4 regions of the Streptosporangium sp. 'caverna' genome follow, and region 2 is predicted to be linked to each of the others. Evidence: riboswitches for the same ligand, from Rfam matches in the RefSeq annotation. Region 2 holds a riboswitch; each other region holds the start of a gene.
What was found. Region 2 has a riboswitch for cobalamin ahead of metE (5-methyltetrahydropteroyltriglutamate--homocysteine S-methyltransferase). Riboswitches for the same ligand answer to the same signal wherever they lie in the genome.

Region 1: it holds a riboswitch for cobalamin, as region 2 does, so the genes downstream of both, DKM19_RS17260 ((2Fe-2S)-binding protein) here and metE (5-methyltetrahydropteroyltriglutamate--homocysteine S-methyltransferase) in region 2, are expected to answer to the same signal.
Region 3: it holds a riboswitch for cobalamin, as region 2 does, so the genes downstream of both, cobN (cobaltochelatase subunit CobN) here and metE (5-methyltetrahydropteroyltriglutamate--homocysteine S-methyltransferase) in region 2, are expected to answer to the same signal.
Region 4: it holds a riboswitch for cobalamin, as region 2 does, so the genes downstream of both, DKM19_RS15955 (CbtB domain-containing protein) here and metE (5-methyltetrahydropteroyltriglutamate--homocysteine S-methyltransferase) in region 2, are expected to answer to the same signal.

The regions. Positions count from the first base shown of each region.
Region 1 is NZ_CP029711.1:3,912,434-3,916,428, forward strand. Features, by position in the region: gene DKM19_RS17250 (winged helix-turn-helix domain-containing protein) at 1-22, shown strand, start outside; gene DKM19_RS52520 (hypothetical protein) at 99-221, shown strand; gene DKM19_RS17255 (hypothetical protein) at 407-682, shown strand; cobalamin riboswitch at 823-1,013, shown strand; gene DKM19_RS17260 ((2Fe-2S)-binding protein) at 1,052-1,858, shown strand; gene DKM19_RS17265 ((2Fe-2S) ferredoxin domain-containing protein) at 1,946-2,314, shown strand; gene DKM19_RS17270 (GPP34 family phosphoprotein) at 2,711-3,346, shown strand; gene DKM19_RS17275 (APC family permease) at 3,380-3,995, shown strand, end outside.
Region 2 is NZ_CP029711.1:5,288,691-5,292,685, reverse strand. Features, by position in the region: gene DKM19_RS23435 (HupE/UreJ family protein) at 1-257, shown strand, start outside; gene metE (5-methyltetrahydropteroyltriglutamate--homocysteine S-methyltransferase) at 418-2,646, opposite strand; cobalamin riboswitch at 2,753-2,964, opposite strand; cobalamin riboswitch at 3,059-3,249, shown strand; gene DKM19_RS23425 (ABC transporter substrate-binding protein) at 3,417-3,995, shown strand, end outside.
Region 3 is NZ_CP029711.1:4,501,915-4,505,909, forward strand. Features, by position in the region: gene DKM19_RS19850 (precorrin-8X methylmutase) at 1-478, opposite strand, end outside; gene DKM19_RS19855 (precorrin-3B synthase) at 475-2,187, opposite strand; cobalamin riboswitch at 2,150-2,352, shown strand; gene cobN (cobaltochelatase subunit CobN) at 2,548-3,995, shown strand, end outside.
Region 4 is NZ_CP029711.1:3,624,753-3,628,747, reverse strand. Features, by position in the region: gene DKM19_RS15970 (putative cobaltochelatase) at 1-682, opposite strand, end outside; gene DKM19_RS15965 (histidine phosphatase family protein) at 679-1,242, opposite strand; gene DKM19_RS15960 (CbtA family protein) at 1,242-1,988, opposite strand; gene DKM19_RS15955 (CbtB domain-containing protein) at 1,996-2,190, opposite strand; adenosylcobalamin (AdoCbl) riboswitch at 2,234-2,327, opposite strand; gene dop (depupylase/deamidase Dop) at 2,445-3,962, opposite strand.

The DNA.
Region 1 (3,995 bases), 1.4 Mb from region 2:
CGGCGGGCCGTCGGGCGGATGAGGCGCGGATCGCCGGCCGGAGAAGGCCGGCGTGGCCTGTCGTCCACGGCGACGGCCGGAGAAGCTCGGCGTGGGCTGTGATCCACGGTGAGGACCGGCTCACCGTGTTGATCGAGAACCGGCTCGAACGCATGCGCCGCCCCGAGTCACTGGCCGGATTTATCACCAAGGTCGGATTTGTGATCTCCGCCCCGGTGTAACCTCCGGCTTTCTTTTTCGGTGGTGATCCCGGACCAAGGCTTTGTTCTCTCTGGGGTGAACGTCCGTATAGCCCTCAACTAGCGTCTTACATGACGCCGATTCGCCATATTTCCGGGAAACCGGTTCGGCGCCCTGTAAGCCCCGGCAGCACGCCGGGCTCAAACATCAGACACGGAGTGATTTCATGTTGAAGCACGCTCTCGCCGTTGGCACATTGGTGGCTTCCAGCCTCATCGTCACGATGGCGGTGTCAGCCCAGCCCGCCGGCGCAAGCGCGATAACCCAGGAAACCGCTGTCGTATCCGGACTCTCCACCGCCAGCGGCGACAACTTCATCGATCCCTTCAACCCATACGGCTTCGGCCAGGTCTACTACCGTCCCTTCGGCTTCAACCAGTTCCAGTACGCTCCCTTCGGTTACGGCCAGGTCTACTACCCCAACACCTTCTACCGCTGGTGATTTCGGCAGCGATAGCAGCCGGCTGGTGAGTTGAGGCGCGAGCGGCGCCGAGCGTGGCCGGCCACGCTCGGCGCCGCTCGTCGCCGGGCCGGGCCCGGGGCGCAAGGCGCCTGCGACGGAGTCGGGCCCGCTATGTCCTGAGTGACCGTTTGTGCGACCATGGCTGGTGAAGGCGACGGCGGAACGAGGAATCCGGTGTGAATCCGGTGCGGTCCCGCCACTGTGATCGGCGAGCGAATCCCGAACAGGCCACTGCCCGCGTGCGGGTGGGAAGGCCGGGAGGAGCATCGACCCGAGAGCCAGGAGACTCACGCTGTCGCCTCCTCACGAAATGGGGCGGATCTCCCCAGGAGAGGAACGGTGCACGGCATGGAGGGCATTGCCCGCGACCCGGAACCGGGACCGCGGCCCGCGACCTCCCGCCATGTCGCCGAGGTTCTGGCCGAGGTGGCGACGATCAGTGCCTACTTCGAGGTCGAGACGGAACCGCTCGAATCCGGGTGGCGCCCGCTCACCGAGCTGCTCACCGACCCGGACCCGCTGTCGGACAGGATCGCCGAGGTGGCGAAACGTCTGAGCACCACCGAGACCCAGATCGCCGCCTCCATCTTTTTCCAGGGCCTGGCCGCTCGCCTGTGGTCGCCGGTCATCGGTGCGGCCGTCACCCGCGAGTTGCTCGTCGACCTGGCACCGGCCCGCTCGTTCTGGCGACCCACGCCGAGCGGCCCGATCCCGCTGCGGGTCACTCACCCGGCGGGCTGGGAGATCACCGACCCGGACCGGGCCGCCGAGCCGCTGTATCGCGCCGTGGTCACCGGACTGCTGGAGCCGCTGGCACACACCGTGCAGGCGATCATCAAGATCGCCCCCGGTCTGCTGTGGGGCAACGCCGCCTCCGCGCTGGCCGGGACCGTACAGGCGATCGCCCGAAGACACCCCGAGCTCGCCGCCCGCGCGGTCGCGCTCGAGCGCGAACTGCTCTCCATGGGAGTCCTGGAGAGCAGTGGTGAGCTGGTCGAACCCGCACCCGGACGCCTCTTTTTCGTCCGGCGCAGCTGCTGCCTGTACTACCGCCTGCCCGCCGGTGGCAAGTGCGGCGACTGCGCCCTGATCGACTCCGAGACCCGCCGGGAGCAGTGGACGCGAGCCTTACGAGACACCCGAGGAGGCCCATGAACCCACCGTTGTGGAAGCCGGGCCGAAACCCCCTCTCAAGCCTCCATCCGACCCGCTCGACCGCACCGGCAAAGGATTCACGCACGCATGAGGAAACAGGCACCATGCAGGATCGTCATCTGCCGCGGCTGCTGCTGCGGCAGCGCGGACAAGGTGGCCGGTCTCGACCACGCGGAACAGGTCACCCGCCTGGCCGAGGTCACCGTGGTCCGCGTCACCGACTGCCTGGACGTGTGTGAGCAGGCGAACGTGATCGTCGTCCAGCCGTCGGCCGCCGGACGCGCCGCGGGAGGCCGTCCCGTATGGCTCGGCCTGGTCAACGATCCGGACGCGGCCGAGGACATCGCGGCCTGGGTCCGCGCCGGCGGCCCGGGGGTGGCCGAGCCGCCCGACATCGTCAGCCTGTACGTCTTCACCCCGCCACGTCGTATCCGCACCGCGCCGGCACTTTCCTGACGGTGGCGCGCCGAACCGAGGATCTCGGGGTTTCGCCGTCGTCCCGGCGAGCCGCGTGGATCCGGCGGGTTCGCCGCCTCGCGAACCGCTGTTCCGCGCAGTTTCCGGAAGCGCCGGGCCGGAATGGTGCCGCTGAGATCGGGTTACCCCGGAAGCGCATGGGCGTCGGCCGTACGACCGATCGGGCGGCGGTTGACGCGCGGGCCGGAAGCCATCGTTTCCGGCCCGGTACAGGGGCTCCGGGGGCGCGTGTCAATGCCGTTCCGCGATCCATTGGAGATCCGGGCGACCGTAAACCCCCATTTCTTCGGTTCCTGACTGAGTGCGATTCGGTTTGAAATCAAACTTCATTCGTGTAATGACAGATTTAACAATCCGGCTGTACGATCGCCACTCGTGGTTGAAGTTGATCTTTCGGGTCCCCGGTTGGCCAACGATCTGTTCTTCGTTTTGCACGACGACACCACCGGGCGAACGCGGTTGAGTTCCCGGCTCACCGGCCTCGGACTGGCCGCCGCCGTCCTGGGCGAGTTGATGCTCATCGGGCGAGTCACCGTAGAGCTGACGGACGGATGGGTAGGGCTCGCCCTCGTCGACGCGGCACCGACCGGCGACACGCTCACCCAGACCGCTCTGGACCACATCATCGCCGAACCCTCGCATCGCTTCCGGATCTGGTTGCAGTTCCTCGCCCGTACGGCATACACGGACGTGGCGGCGCGGATGACCGCCGACGGGCTGCTGCATCCGCCCCGCGGGCGTCTGTCGCGGAGGCGGGCACCGGTCCTCGCGAACACCGCGGCATGGCCCGGCGGGCGCCTCAACCTGGCGATCCAACGCCGTCAGCCACTCAACCTCCAGGACGGCGTCCTGCTGGGACTGCTGGTCGCGACGAGTGGCGGCCAGCTCGTTCTGTGGGACCAGAACCCGACATACCTATCCGCCTCGACCGCCGCCCTTCCGGCGCCGCTCCAGGAACTGATCGCCCAGACCGAGGCTGCTGTCGCTGACTCCGTCATCAGCCGCCGGTGAACTCACCCCCCTCATTTCAAGGAGTTCCCCCCGATGTCCCTGACAGAAGAGACAGAAGAGAGAGCCGGCGCCGTCTCGGCGGCGCTGGCCCAGGACCGTCTCGGCGTACCGTCCGTCGTGTTCTTCGTCATCTCGGCGTCGGCGCCGCTGACCGTCATCGCGGGCGTGGTGAGCACCGCCTACGCCGCGACCGGCGTGACCGGCGTGCCGCTGGCGTTCGTCCTGCTCGGAGCCATCCTCGCCGTGTTCACCGTCGGCTACGTGACGATGGCGCGCCACGTCGTCAACGCCGGGGCGTTCTACGCGTACACCGCGAAGGGGCTCGGCAGGCCGGCGGGCGTGGCGACCGCATGGGTCGCGCTGCTGGCCTACAACGCACTCCAGGTGGGCCTCTACGGTCTGATCGGTTCGGCCGTTGAGCCGCTGCTCTCCGAGTGGTTCGGGATCTCTCCGGCCTGGTGGGTCATCGCGCTGGCCGCCTGGGCGCTGACCGGGGTGCTCGGCCTCATGCGGGTCGACGTGAACGGGAAGGTCCTGGCGGTCCTGCTGCTGACCGAGGTGGCCGTCGTCGTCGTGTTCGACATCGCGAACCTGCTCCACCCGGTCGCCTCCGGCTACAGCCTCGACGTCTTCAGTCCGTCGAGTTTCT
Region 2 (3,995 bases):
GCCTCGTCCACGGCCTCGGCTTCGCCTCGGCCCTGGGCATCGACCAGCCCCTGTCGTGGACCCTGCTGTGGTCGCTGCTCGTCTTCAACGTGGGTATCGAGACCGTCCAGCTGACGATCATCATCATCGTCTTCCCGCTGCTCGCCCTGCTGCGCCACCGCCGGCCGGTCGCGGGCCTGTGGGCGACCGGAGCGATCGCCACCGGGGTGGCGGTCATGGGCCTGGTCTGGTTCGTACAGCGAATCCTCGGCGTCTGAGGCCGCCTACGCGACCACGGCAAGCGCAACGTGCATTGACCTGTGGACACGATTCAGCCCGCGACAGCAGCGCCTGACGGCCGAACGACTACCACCCGCACGTGACGGCCGGGGTGCGATCGGTGGATCATCTGGATCGCGCCCCGGCCGTCACGGTGATTCAGGCTGTTTCCCGGCGGACGCGTAGAGCAGCCTGGACCATGTTTCTGAGACTGGCCTCGGTTTCGAGATAGCCGCGGGTCTTCAGGCCGCAGTCAGGGTTGACCCACAGCAGGGCAGGGTCGACGGCGGCGACGGCCGTGCGCAGGGCGTTCTCGATTTCCTCGGTTGAGGGCACCCTGGGGGAGTGGATGTCCCACACGCCGGGCCCGATTCCACGCGAATAGCCGGAGGCGCGCAGGTCGCCCAGCAGTTCCATCTTCGATCGGGCGGCCTCGACGCTGGTCACGTCGGCGTCCAGGTCGCCGATCGCGCCGATGATCTCACCGAACTCCGAGTAACACATGTGGGTGTGGATCTGCGTGCTGTCGGCCACCCCGCTGGTGGCCAGCCGGAACGCGGCGACCGCCCACGCCAGGTAGGCCTCGCGGTCGGCCCGCCGCAGCGGCAGCAGCTCGCGCAGTGCGGGCTCGTCCACCTGGATGATTCTGATGCCCGCCGCCTCCAGGTCGTGGATCTCATCACGCAGGGCCAGCGCCACCTGCCGGGCGGTGTCGCCCAGCGGCTGGTCGTCGCGGACGAAGGACCAGGCCAGCATGGTGACGGGTCCGGTCAGCATGCCCTTGACCGGCTTGTTCGTCCGGGACTGGGCGTAGGCGGCCCAGCGCACCGTCATCGGCTCCGGGCGCGACACGTCGCCGAACAGGATCGGCGGGCGCACGTAGCGGGTGCCGTAGGACTGCACCCAGCCGTGCTCGGTGGCGGCGTATCCGTCGAGCTGTTCGGCGAAGTACTGCACCATGTCGTTGCGCTCGGGCTCACCGTGCACCAGCACATCCAGGCCGATGTCCTCCTGCAGCTCGATGACCCGGTCGATCTCGGCCTCCATCCGCCGCTCGTAGGCGGCTTGATCGAGGCTGCCCGCACGCAGGTCGGCGCGGGCCTGGCGCACCTCGCCGGTCTGCGGGAAGGAGCCGATCGTGGTGGTGGCCAGCGGCGGCAGTACCAGGCCGGCGTGCTGGATGGCCAGCCGCTCGGCGTGTGGCGCGCGCGGGGTGCCCTGGCCCAGCGCGTCCAGCCGGGCGCGCACCCGGGGGTTGAGGAACCTCTCGGTGGCCCCGCTGTCGGCAGTGATGGTTTCTTCGCCGTTCAGGGCGCGGCCGAGCCGTACGACCTCGTCGACCTTCTGGCGGGCGAAGGCCAGCCGCGGGCGCAGCCGGGGCTCCAGTGAGGTCTCGGCCCGCAGGTCGAGCGGGACGTGCAGCAGCGAGCAGGAGGTGCTCACCACCAGCCGATCACACAGGCCGAGCAACGCCGCGCAGGTCGCCAGCGCTCGCGCGGGGTCGGTCCGCCAGACGTTTCGGCCGTCGACGACGCCGGCGACGAGAGTCTTGCCGGGCAGCCCGCCGATGGCGGCCAGCGCCTCCAGGTTCGCGGGAGATGAGACGAAGTCCAAGCCGATCGCCTCGACCGGGCAGTGGGCCAGGATCTCCAGCGCGGGTCCGATCTGCCCGAAGTAGGTGGCCACCAGCAATCGCGGGCGGCTGCTGAGCGAGCCCAGCCGGGCATAGGCGCGGCGCAGTGCGGCCAACTCCTCCTGCGTGCGGTCGGCGGCCAGCACCGGCTCATCCAACTGCACCTGCGCCACCCCGGCCGCGGCCAGGCGCTCCAGCAGTTCGGCGTAGAGCTCGACCAGACCGTCCAGCAACTGCAGCGGTGCGAAATCCGGTGTGGTGGCCTTGGCCAGCAGCACGAACGACAGCGGTCCCAGCAGTACGGGCCGGGTCTCGATGCCCATCTGGAGCGCCTCGCCGTACTCGGCCAGCGGTTTGCTCCAGTCCAGCTGGAACCGGGTCTCCGGCCCCAGCTCGGGGACCAGGTAGTGGTAGTTGGTGTCGAACCACTTGGTCATTTCCAGCGGCGCCACGCCCTCGGCGCCGCGGGCCATCGCGAAGTACGGATCCGCGGCGCCGGCGAATCGCTCGGGGGTCGCGCCGACCAGTGCGATGGTGTCCAGCACGTGGTCATACAGGGAGAAGGTGTTGGACGGGACGGCGTCCAGCCCGGCGGACGACAGTTCCCGCCACGTTTGCCGCCGTAGTTCGGCGGCTGTCTGCCGCAGGCTGCCTGCGTCGATCCGTCCCGCCCAGTACTGCTCGGTCGCCCGCTTCAGTTCGCGGTGGGCCCCGATGCGCGGATAACCCAGGATGGTCGTGGTGACCTGATTCATGGCGTCTTTCCCTCGGCTCATGCCATGTCGGTCCACGCTCGCGCGGAAGGCATGCGAAAAGACGCATCCCCGGTCCTCCCACGAGACCATGGACCACCACGCGCCGGACGGCGCGTGGGCGATTGGCAGGTCTTCGGACTCGTGGGCGTCGTGCTCGCTCCTACCGGCCGTCGCTTCCCAGATGACGCGCATCCAGTGCCGATGACGGCGTTCGTTCCCACTCACCGCTGCGGGGCAGTCCCGGATTCACACCGGGTTCCCTCTTACGACTTCCGGTGTCCACAGGACGCCGGAAGAACCAACCGCGCTCGGAAGCATATCCTCAGCCCCGCTCCCACCCACGACGGCGCCATCGCCCAGAGTTCCTCTGTTCGTCAGATGCGTCCGGTCAGGGCAGGGGCCGCTTTGTCCTTGATGGTGGTTGTGCGACCATGGCCGGTGAAGGCGACGGCGGAACGAGGAAACCGGTGTGAATCCGGTGCGGTCCCGCCACTGTGATCGGCGAGCGAATCCCGAACAGGCCACTGCCCGCACGCGGGTGGGAAGGCCGGGAGGAGCATCGACCCGAGAGCCAGGAGACTCACGCTGTCGCCTCCTCACGAAATGGGGCGGATCTCCCCAAGAGAGGAACGGTGACCGTCATGCGGTTCTCCTGCCATGGCGCCCTTCAGCCTGCCCAGCGTGCAGGACTCTCCTGGTGATCCGGCCTCTCGCCCGTCGCGGCGGCCGTCGAGGAACGGTGGCCGCGGCCAGTTTCCAGGAGACCATCCATGGGCATCCCCCGCCCGATCGCCGGCGTGTTACTCGCCGTCCTGCTCGCCGCCACCGCCTGTGGCGCTCCCGCGTCGCAGGGCTCACCGAGTGCTTCGGCGTCACCGTCCCCAGCCGGGGCCGAGGGTCGTTGCGTCACGGGCTTCGACGCCGCCAAGGACTACTTCCCGGTCAAGCAGACGCTCGAGTACGCCACCAACCTCACGCTGACCTACGCCAAGAACTACCAGGTCGCCACCGTCAAGCAGCCCGCGCCCGGGGCGAAGCCGGAGACCTACGTGCTGGTGCGCTGCGGCACGCCCGCCCCACCGCTGACCGGTGAACTGGCCGGCGCGGTGACGGTCGAGACGCCCATCACGACACTGTTCTCCGCCGCGACGACCCACCTGCCGCTCATCACCGAACTCGGCGTGCTCGACACTCTCAAGGGCGTTTCCTCAGCCGGGTACATCACCTCGGCCGAGGTCTTGTCCCGGGTGAAGTCCGGGGCGATCACCGAGTACGCCGCCGGCCAGGAGGTCGACACCGAGAAGGTCATCGCGACCAAGCCCGACGTGCTGATGAGCGGCGGCACCGAG
Region 3 (3,995 bases), 790 kb from region 2:
TCCCGAGCACGGCGGCCGGTCGCCCGGCGCCCTCCTCGACCATCTCCAGCAGCCGGAACAGCGCGGTGGGCGCGTTGCCGATCGCGACCACGGAGCCCTCCAGCCGGTCGCGCCACAGCTCCAGCGCGGCCGCGCTGCGGGTGGTGCCCATGCGCTCGGCGAGCTCCGGCACGCGGGGGTCGCCCAGCGTGCAGATCACCTCGTTGCCGGCGGGAAGGCGGCGCCGGGTCACCCCGGAGGAGACCATCGTCGCGTCGCACAGCACCGGGGCACCCGCCCGCAGGGCCCTACGGGCCGACGCCACGACGCCGGGCGACCACCCGAGGTCGGTCACCAGGTCGACCATCCCGCAGGCGTGGATCATGCGGACCGCCACCTGGGCGACGTCCGCGGGCATGCCGCCCAGGTCGGCCTCGGCGCGGATGGTGGCGAAGGAACGGCGGTAGATCTCGGCGCCGTCACGGACGTAGTCGATCACATTTCCCCTCTGGCGGCCGTCATCGCGGCCGCGGTCTCTTCGATGTCGGCACAGGTCAGGCTCCGGCCGTCCAGGTCCAGGCGGTACCCGTCGCCGGTGGCGACCACGTCCGCGACTCGTCCCCTGGGGCGACCGCAGCGCCTCTCGCAGCCCGCCCAGTGCACGGGGAGCGTACCGGTGCGCGGGGAATCCACCACATACGGGGTGACTTCGCCTGACTCGGAGACCGCCGATTCGGCCCGCGCCCCGGAGTCGCTCCCGGCTACGGCTCCGGCTCCGGGGCCGATCCGGCTCCCGGTTCCCGTCTTGATCCCGTCCTCGACTCCCGGATCGGTTCCGCTCCCGGCCCGGGATCCGGAACCGACCTCGATCTCCGCCCCGGTGCCGGTCGGGGCGTTCCGTACCGCAGTGATGGCGAGGGCGGCGTCGGCCTGCACGTCCGCCAGCGACTTGGCACAGCCGGGACGGCCGGTGCAGGCGGTCACGCCGATCCACGGCGAGGCGGGGTCGGTGACCAGACCGGCCTCCGCCAGCCGGGCGGCCGTCCCGGCGACCTCGTCCGGGGACAGTCCGGGCAGGACCATGCCCCGCCACGGTGTGAGCCGTACCTCTCCGAGAGACGCCACGTCGGCGAGCAGCTCGGCCTGGGCCGAGGTCAGCCGCCCCAGGGGCACCGCGACTCCGAGGGCGACCCGCCGGCCGGTGTCCGCTCCGGCTCCGGGGCCGGTCGGGTCGTTCCGTACCGAGGTGCCGGTGGTCGAAGGCGACTGCTCGATGACGCCCACGGGTCCGAGCCCGGTGGGACGGAGCCGCAGGGGATCCACCGGCTCGGCGGAGGTGAGCGAGGTGCGCGTCCGGGCCGTGACCTGCGTTGGGCCGTGATCGAGGAGCGGCCGGTCCTCGCGGGGGTGGGTGCGTGTCCGGGCCGTGGCCCGTACGGGGTTGTGATCGAGGGGTGGCGAGCCCCCGGCGAGGCGGGCGCGCAGGCGGGCCGCGATCCGGGCGGGGCCGTCGTCGAGCTCGCCGATGCGCCAGGCGGTGATCTCCTGGGCGGCCAGTTCCGCGAGGAAGTCCTCGGCGGCGGCGAGCAGGGCCCACACCGCCGCGTCCAGGGGGACGCGCAGGCCGCTGTCGGCGCCCGCGAGGATCACCGCGGCCTCGTCCGGGCCGGTCGGCAGGATCGTGGCGTCGGCGCCGAGCCCGGCGACGTCGCCCCGGCCGTCGTCGAGCGCGAACATGAACCGTCCGGGAAGGGCGGCGAGGCCGGGCCGGGCACACAGGCGCCGGTCCAGCTCGGCGACCAGCGGGGTGACGTCGGTGAGCCCGCCGCCGTCGAGCCCGGTCAGGGGAGAGGCGAGGACGTTGCGGATCCGTTCGTGGGTGAGGGAGGGCAGCAGGCCCGCGGCCGCCATGCGGTCCGCGAACGCGGTTCCCTCACCCAGGCCGCGCACCTGGACGTTGGCCCGGGAGGTCAGCTCGATGACACCGCTGCCGTACGTGGAGGCGGCTCCGGCGAGTTCGCGCAGCTGGGAGGCCGTCAACCTGCCTCCGGGAACGCGGACGCGCGCCAGGCCGCCGTCGGCGGCGGCGTGTACCTGGAGCGCCCCGGGACAGGCGTCAAGTCGCGATCGTCCTGAAAAGTGCGCAATGACCACGCTCAGGATGTTAACGCCAGTTTCTTGCAAGGATGGGGACTGCCGTAGTGTCATCACTGCGATGGAAGAGGGAGGAAGCCGGTGTGAGTCCGGCGCGGTCCCGCCACTGTAACCGGGGAGCGAACCCCACCCGGGCCACTGTCCGACGACGGGCGGGAAGGCCGGGGTGAGCACCGATCCGGGAGCCAGGAGACTCCAGCCGTCGTAGCCGACGACGACCCGGGGCGAGGACCCCGAGGGAGGAAGCTCCGTGCGCTTTTCGCCGTTCCCCCGCCACCCTGTGGCTTCCCCGAGCCGTACCGCCCCGCTTTCGCTTTCCCGATTCCCGGGCCGTACCGCCCCGCTCTCGTTGTTCCATCGCCATTTCGTGGCGTCGCCGGGCCGTACCGTCCCGCTTTCCCTGGAGTGTGGCGCGTGATCCTCCTGCTTTCGACCTCCGACACCGACCTGCTCAGCGCCCGCGCGAGCGGCGCCGACTACCGGCTGGGCAACCCCGCCCGAATCTCCACCGGAGACCTCCCGGCCCTGCTGGAGGGCGTCGAGGCGGTGGTGGTCCGCCTGCTGGGCGGGCGCCGGGCCTGGGAGGAGGGACTGGACGCCCTGCTCGCCGGGCCACGGCCCGTCGTCGTGCTCGGCGGCGAGCAGGCGCCCGACGCCGAGCTGATGGAGCTGTCCACCGTGCCCGGCGGGGTCTGCGCCGAGGCGCACGCCTACCTGGCCCACGGCGGACCGGCCAACCTCGTCGAACTCCACCGGTTCCTGTCCGACACCCTGCTGCTCACCGGGCACGGGTTCGCCGCGCCCGCGCCCACTCCCAGCTGGGGCGTGCTGGAGCGCGAGAACCGCCGTGAGGACGGGCCGGTCGTCGGGGTGCTCTACTACCGGGCGCACCACGTCTCCGGCAACACCGCCTTCGTCGAGGCACTCTGCTCGGCGATCGAGGACGCGGGCGGCCGGGCGCTGCCCGTCTACTGCGCCTCCCTGCGCACCGCGGAGCCCGGCCTGCTGGAGGAGCTCCGTACGGTGGACGCCCTGGTGGTGACCGTGCTCGCCGCGGGCGGCACCCGGCCGGCGACCGCGTCGGCCGGCGGGGACGACGAGGCCTGGGACGTCGGCGCGCTCGCCGACCTGGACGTGCCCATCCTGCAGGGACTCTGCCTGACCAGCAGCCGGGCGTCGTGGGAGGACAGCGACGAGGGACTGTCGCCGCTGGACGCGGCCACCCAGGTCGCGATCCCCGAGTTCGACGGACGGATCATCACGGTGCCGTTCTCCTTCAAGGAGATCGACGAGGACGGGCTGACCGTCTACGTGGCCGACCCCGAGCGGGCCTCGCGCGTGGCGGGCATCGCGGTACGGCACGCCGTACTGCGGCACATCCCCGCCGGTGAGCGGCGGCTCGTGCTGATGCTGTCGGCCTACCCCACCAAGCACTCCCGGATCGGCAACGCCGTCGGCCTGGACACCCCCGCGAGCCTGGTGCGGCTGCTGGCCGTCATGCGCGAGCGGGGCTACGACATCGGCGCCGAGGGCGAACTGCCGGGCGTGAGCGAGCAGGACGGCGACGCGCTGATCCACGCGCTGATCGCGGCGGGCGGGCAGGACGCGGACTGGCTCACCGAGGAGCAGCTCGCCGGCAACCCGGTGCGCATCGCGGCGAGTCGCTACGCCGAGTGGTACGCCACCCTGCCCGAGGACCTGCGCACCCGGATGGAGGCGCACTGGGGCCCGGCGCCCGGCGAGCTGTTCGTGGACAGGTCGCAGAACCCGGAGGGCGAGATCGTGCTGGCCGCGCTGCGCGCCGGCAACGTCGTGGTCATGGTGCAGCCCCCGCGCGGCTTCGGGGAGAACCCCATCGCGAT
Region 4 (3,995 bases), 1.7 Mb from region 2:
ACGGCTCCCGCGACGCCCGGACCTCCACGGTCAGCCCGAAGCGGTCGAGCAGTTGCGGCCGGAGCTCCCCCTCCTCGGGGTTCATCGTGCCCACCAGCAGGAACCGGGCCGCGTGCCGTACCGACACGCCTTCACGCTCGACGTAGCACGTGCCGAGCGCGGCGGCGTCGAGCAGCAGGTCGACCAGGTGGTCATGGAGCAGGTTGACCTCGTCCACGTAGAGGACGCCCCGGTGGGCGCCCGCCAGGAGACCGGGTTCGAAGGATTTCACGCCCTCGGTGAGGGCCCTTTCGATGTCGAGGGAGCCGACCAGCCGGTCCTCGGAGGCGCCGACCGGCAGCTCGACCAGGCGGGCGGGCCGTACGGCACCGGCCGTGGGAGCCGGAGGCTCCACCGCTTCCGTCCGGGCCTCGTGCGGCCCGTCGGGACACTCGGGGTCCGGGGCGGCGGGGTCGCAGGAGAAGCGGCAACCGCTCACCACCTCGACGGGTGGCAGGAGCGCGGCCAGCGCTCGCACGATCGTGGACTTGGCCGTGCCCTTCTCCCCTCTGACCAGCACTCCGCCGGAGCGGGGGGACACGGCGTTGAGGATCAGCGCGAGCTTCAGGTCCTCCGATCCCACGACCGCGGTGAAGGGATAGCGGGAGTCACGCACCTTCGAGGTCTCCTTGCATGTCGTCATGGGGTGTAGCTCAGCTGCCAGCGCCCGCCACGGCCGGTGAGCGCGACGCGGGCCAGCGGTGCGACGTCGATCCGCCAGAAGGCCGCGGCCGGCGCCCCGAGGGCGTGGACGACCGCGGCGCGGATGATCGGGGGGTGGGTGATCGCGACGAGCCGCCCGGGGGCGCGGCCGGCGAGCCAGCCGGCCACCCTGCCGAGGAGGACGGTGATCGACTCTCCTCCGTGGGGCGCCGCGGCGGGATCGCCGAGCCAGGACGCGAGGGCCTCGGGTTCGGCGGCCTCGACCTGACCGAGCGTCCGGCCGCTCCATCGTCCGTAGTCGCAGTCGGCGAGCAGCGGGTCGGGGTCGATCCGCAGGCCCAGTGCCGCCGCGGTCTGGACGCAGCGCAGCTCGGCGGGGCAGGCCGCCGAGCCGTGGCCGAACTCCCGCGCCAGGTCCGTGGCCCGGCGCAGGCCGCGTCCGTCGAGCGGTTCGTCGCCCGGGAACGCGGCCCGTACCGTCGCCGAGGTTGAGGCGTGGCAGACGAGCAGCAGGCGGGTGACCCCCGAGGGGGCGGTCATCACACCGTGCTGCGCCTGCGCGCGGCGAAGGCGAACAGTACGCCGATGCCGGTCCAGAACACCGCCTGGGTGCCGATGGACGCGATCCGGAAGTTCCACAGGAGGTCGGCGGGGAAGCCCGCGGGCACCTCGTTGATCTCCGGAAGAAGGATCCAGGCCACCACCACGGGGATCAGTGTCGAAGCACCCGCCGCCAGCCACCGCAGCCAGGGCTCACGCTCTGCGGCATACCGGTAGGCGGCGGTGCCCGCGGCGACGGCGAGGATCCCGATGAGCACCGCGACCAGATAGAGCACGGTGCGCTGGTTGATCGTCTCGGGGTCGCCCACCGCGGGTGGGTTGGCTGGATATTTCAGGAAGGGAATGAGGACGATGGCACTGAAGGCGGCGGCCGCGAGGGTTACCGCCAGCACCGGTTCGGACCGGGGTCCGACCCGGCCGCGCAGGGTCGCGTAGACGAGGGCGAACAGGCCCCCGACGGCCAGGCCGTACAGGCCCAGGGCGAGGAAGAGCCCGAAGCGCTGCCCGTCCCTGCTGACCAGTGCCTCGTCCTCCCCATGGGAGTGGGCCGCGGGTTCCGCGGCCTCGGAGTGGGATTCTGCGGCCGGGGCGGCGGCCGAGGCCGCCTCCTCGATCGCGATGGCCTGGTCGATTCGCGGCTCGCCCACGGTGTAGGCGAAGGCGGCCGCGAACAGCCCGGCGAGCAGTCCGACGAGGAGTCCCCGGACGATGAGTTTGGTGATCACCTGTGGCTCAGTGACACGGAACGCCGAGCAGATGGCGCCCGTCGTGCATGAGTTCGTGCAGGTAGTTACCGGTCTGCGAGATCGCTCCCTGGTCGAATGTGACCAGGTAGGCGAGCAGCAGCAGCACCGGTACGGCGAGCAGCCACCAGGTGAGCGAGGACAGGGGGATGGGCTGGGCTTGCGGAGCCGAGATCTGGCTCACAGGCACCTCCTTCGGGATTTACGCGTCCCTTTTTCGTAGGTTGGTGGCGGTCGAGTGACCTGGCTTCCGGCGCTGAAGTGCCGGTTACAGTGGCGCGACCGCACCGGTATTTCACCGGATTTCCCTCGCACCGCCACAAATCCCCCGGAACGTACCCCGGTTACCTATCCCCCGTCAATCCGGACACTGCGACCAATTGGGCATGACTGTAGGGGAGGCGGCCCGATCGGGCCGCCTCCCCTACAGCTGAAGGGTCACTGCTCGCCGGTGAGGGCCGTCACCAGCTCGGCGGCGGTCCGGCAGCGGTCGAACAGCTCGCCCACGTGGGCCTTGGTGCCGCGCAGCGGCTCCAAGGTCGGAACGCGCTGCAACGACTCGCGGCCGGGGATGTCGAAGATGACCGAGTCCCAGGAGGCGGCGGCGACCGACTCGCTGTACTGGCTCAGGCAGCGGCCGCGGAAGTAGGCGCGGGTGTCGCTGGGCGGGATCTCGACGGCCCGCTGGACCTCTTCCTCGGTGACCAGCCGCTGCATCCGGCCCCGGGCGACCAGCCGGTTGTACAGGCCGCGGTCGGGCCGGATGTCGGAATACTGGAGGTCGACGAGCTGCAGGCGCGAGTGGGACCAGGGAAGGTTGTCGCGGGTGCGGTAACCCTCCAGCAGTTCCAGCTTGGCGACCCAGTCCAGCTCCCTGGAGAGCTGCATCGGGTCCTCGGCCAGGCGGGTGAGGACCGACTCCCAGCGGTCGAGGACGTCCTTGGTGGGTTCGTCCACGCCGTTGGCGCTGCGCTCCTCGGCATATTTGCGCGCCAGCTCGAGATACTCCATCTGGAGCTGGACGGCCGTCAGCTTGCGGCCGTCGCGCATCGAGATCTCGTATTTGAGCGTGGGGTCGTGGGAGACCGCCCGCAGGGCCTGGACCGGGTTGTCCACGGTGAGATCGCGGGTGAAGTAACCGTCCTCGATCATGGCGAGGACCAGCGCGGTGGATCCGAGCTTCAGGTAAGTAGAGATCTCCGACATGTTGGCGTCACCGATGATGACGTGCAGGCGGCGATACTTCTCCGGGTCGGCGTGCGGCTCGTCCCGGGTGTTGATGATCGGCCGCTTGAGCGTGGTCTCCAGGCCCACCTCGACCTCGAAGAAGTCGGCCCGCTGGCTGATCTGGAAGCCCTCGCTGCGCGAGTCCTGGCCGATGCCGACCTTGCCGGCGCCGGTGACGACCTGCCGGGAGACGAAGAACGGCGTCAGGTGCCTGACGATGTCGGCGAACGGCGTGGCCCGCCGCATCAGGTAGTTCTCGTGGCAGCCGTAGGAGGCGCCCTTGTTGTCGGTGTTGTTCTTGTAGAGCTGGATCGGTGCGTTGGCCGGCACCGCCGAGGCGCGGACCGCGGCGTCGTGCATGACCCGCTCCCCCGCCTTGTCCCAGATCACCGCGGCTCGCGGGTTGGTGCACTCGGGAGTCGAATATTCGGGATGGGCATGGTCCACGTACAGCCGGGCGCCGTTGGTCAGGATCACGTTGGCCAGACCCAGGTCCTCGTCCGTGAGCTGACTCTGGTCCGCCACCTCCCTGGCCAGGTCGAAACCTCGCGCGTCACGCAGAGGATTCTCCTCCTCGAAGTCCCATCGCGCGCGCCGCGCCCTGGCCGTCGAGGCGGCCAGGTAGGCGTTCACAACCTGGGAGGAGGTCACCATCGCGTTGGCCCCCGGCTGTCCGGGCACGGAGATGCCGTATTCGGTCTCGATGCCCATCACCCGCCGTACCGTCATGCGCACCCTCTGTTCATCCGGGACTGTTCTCTT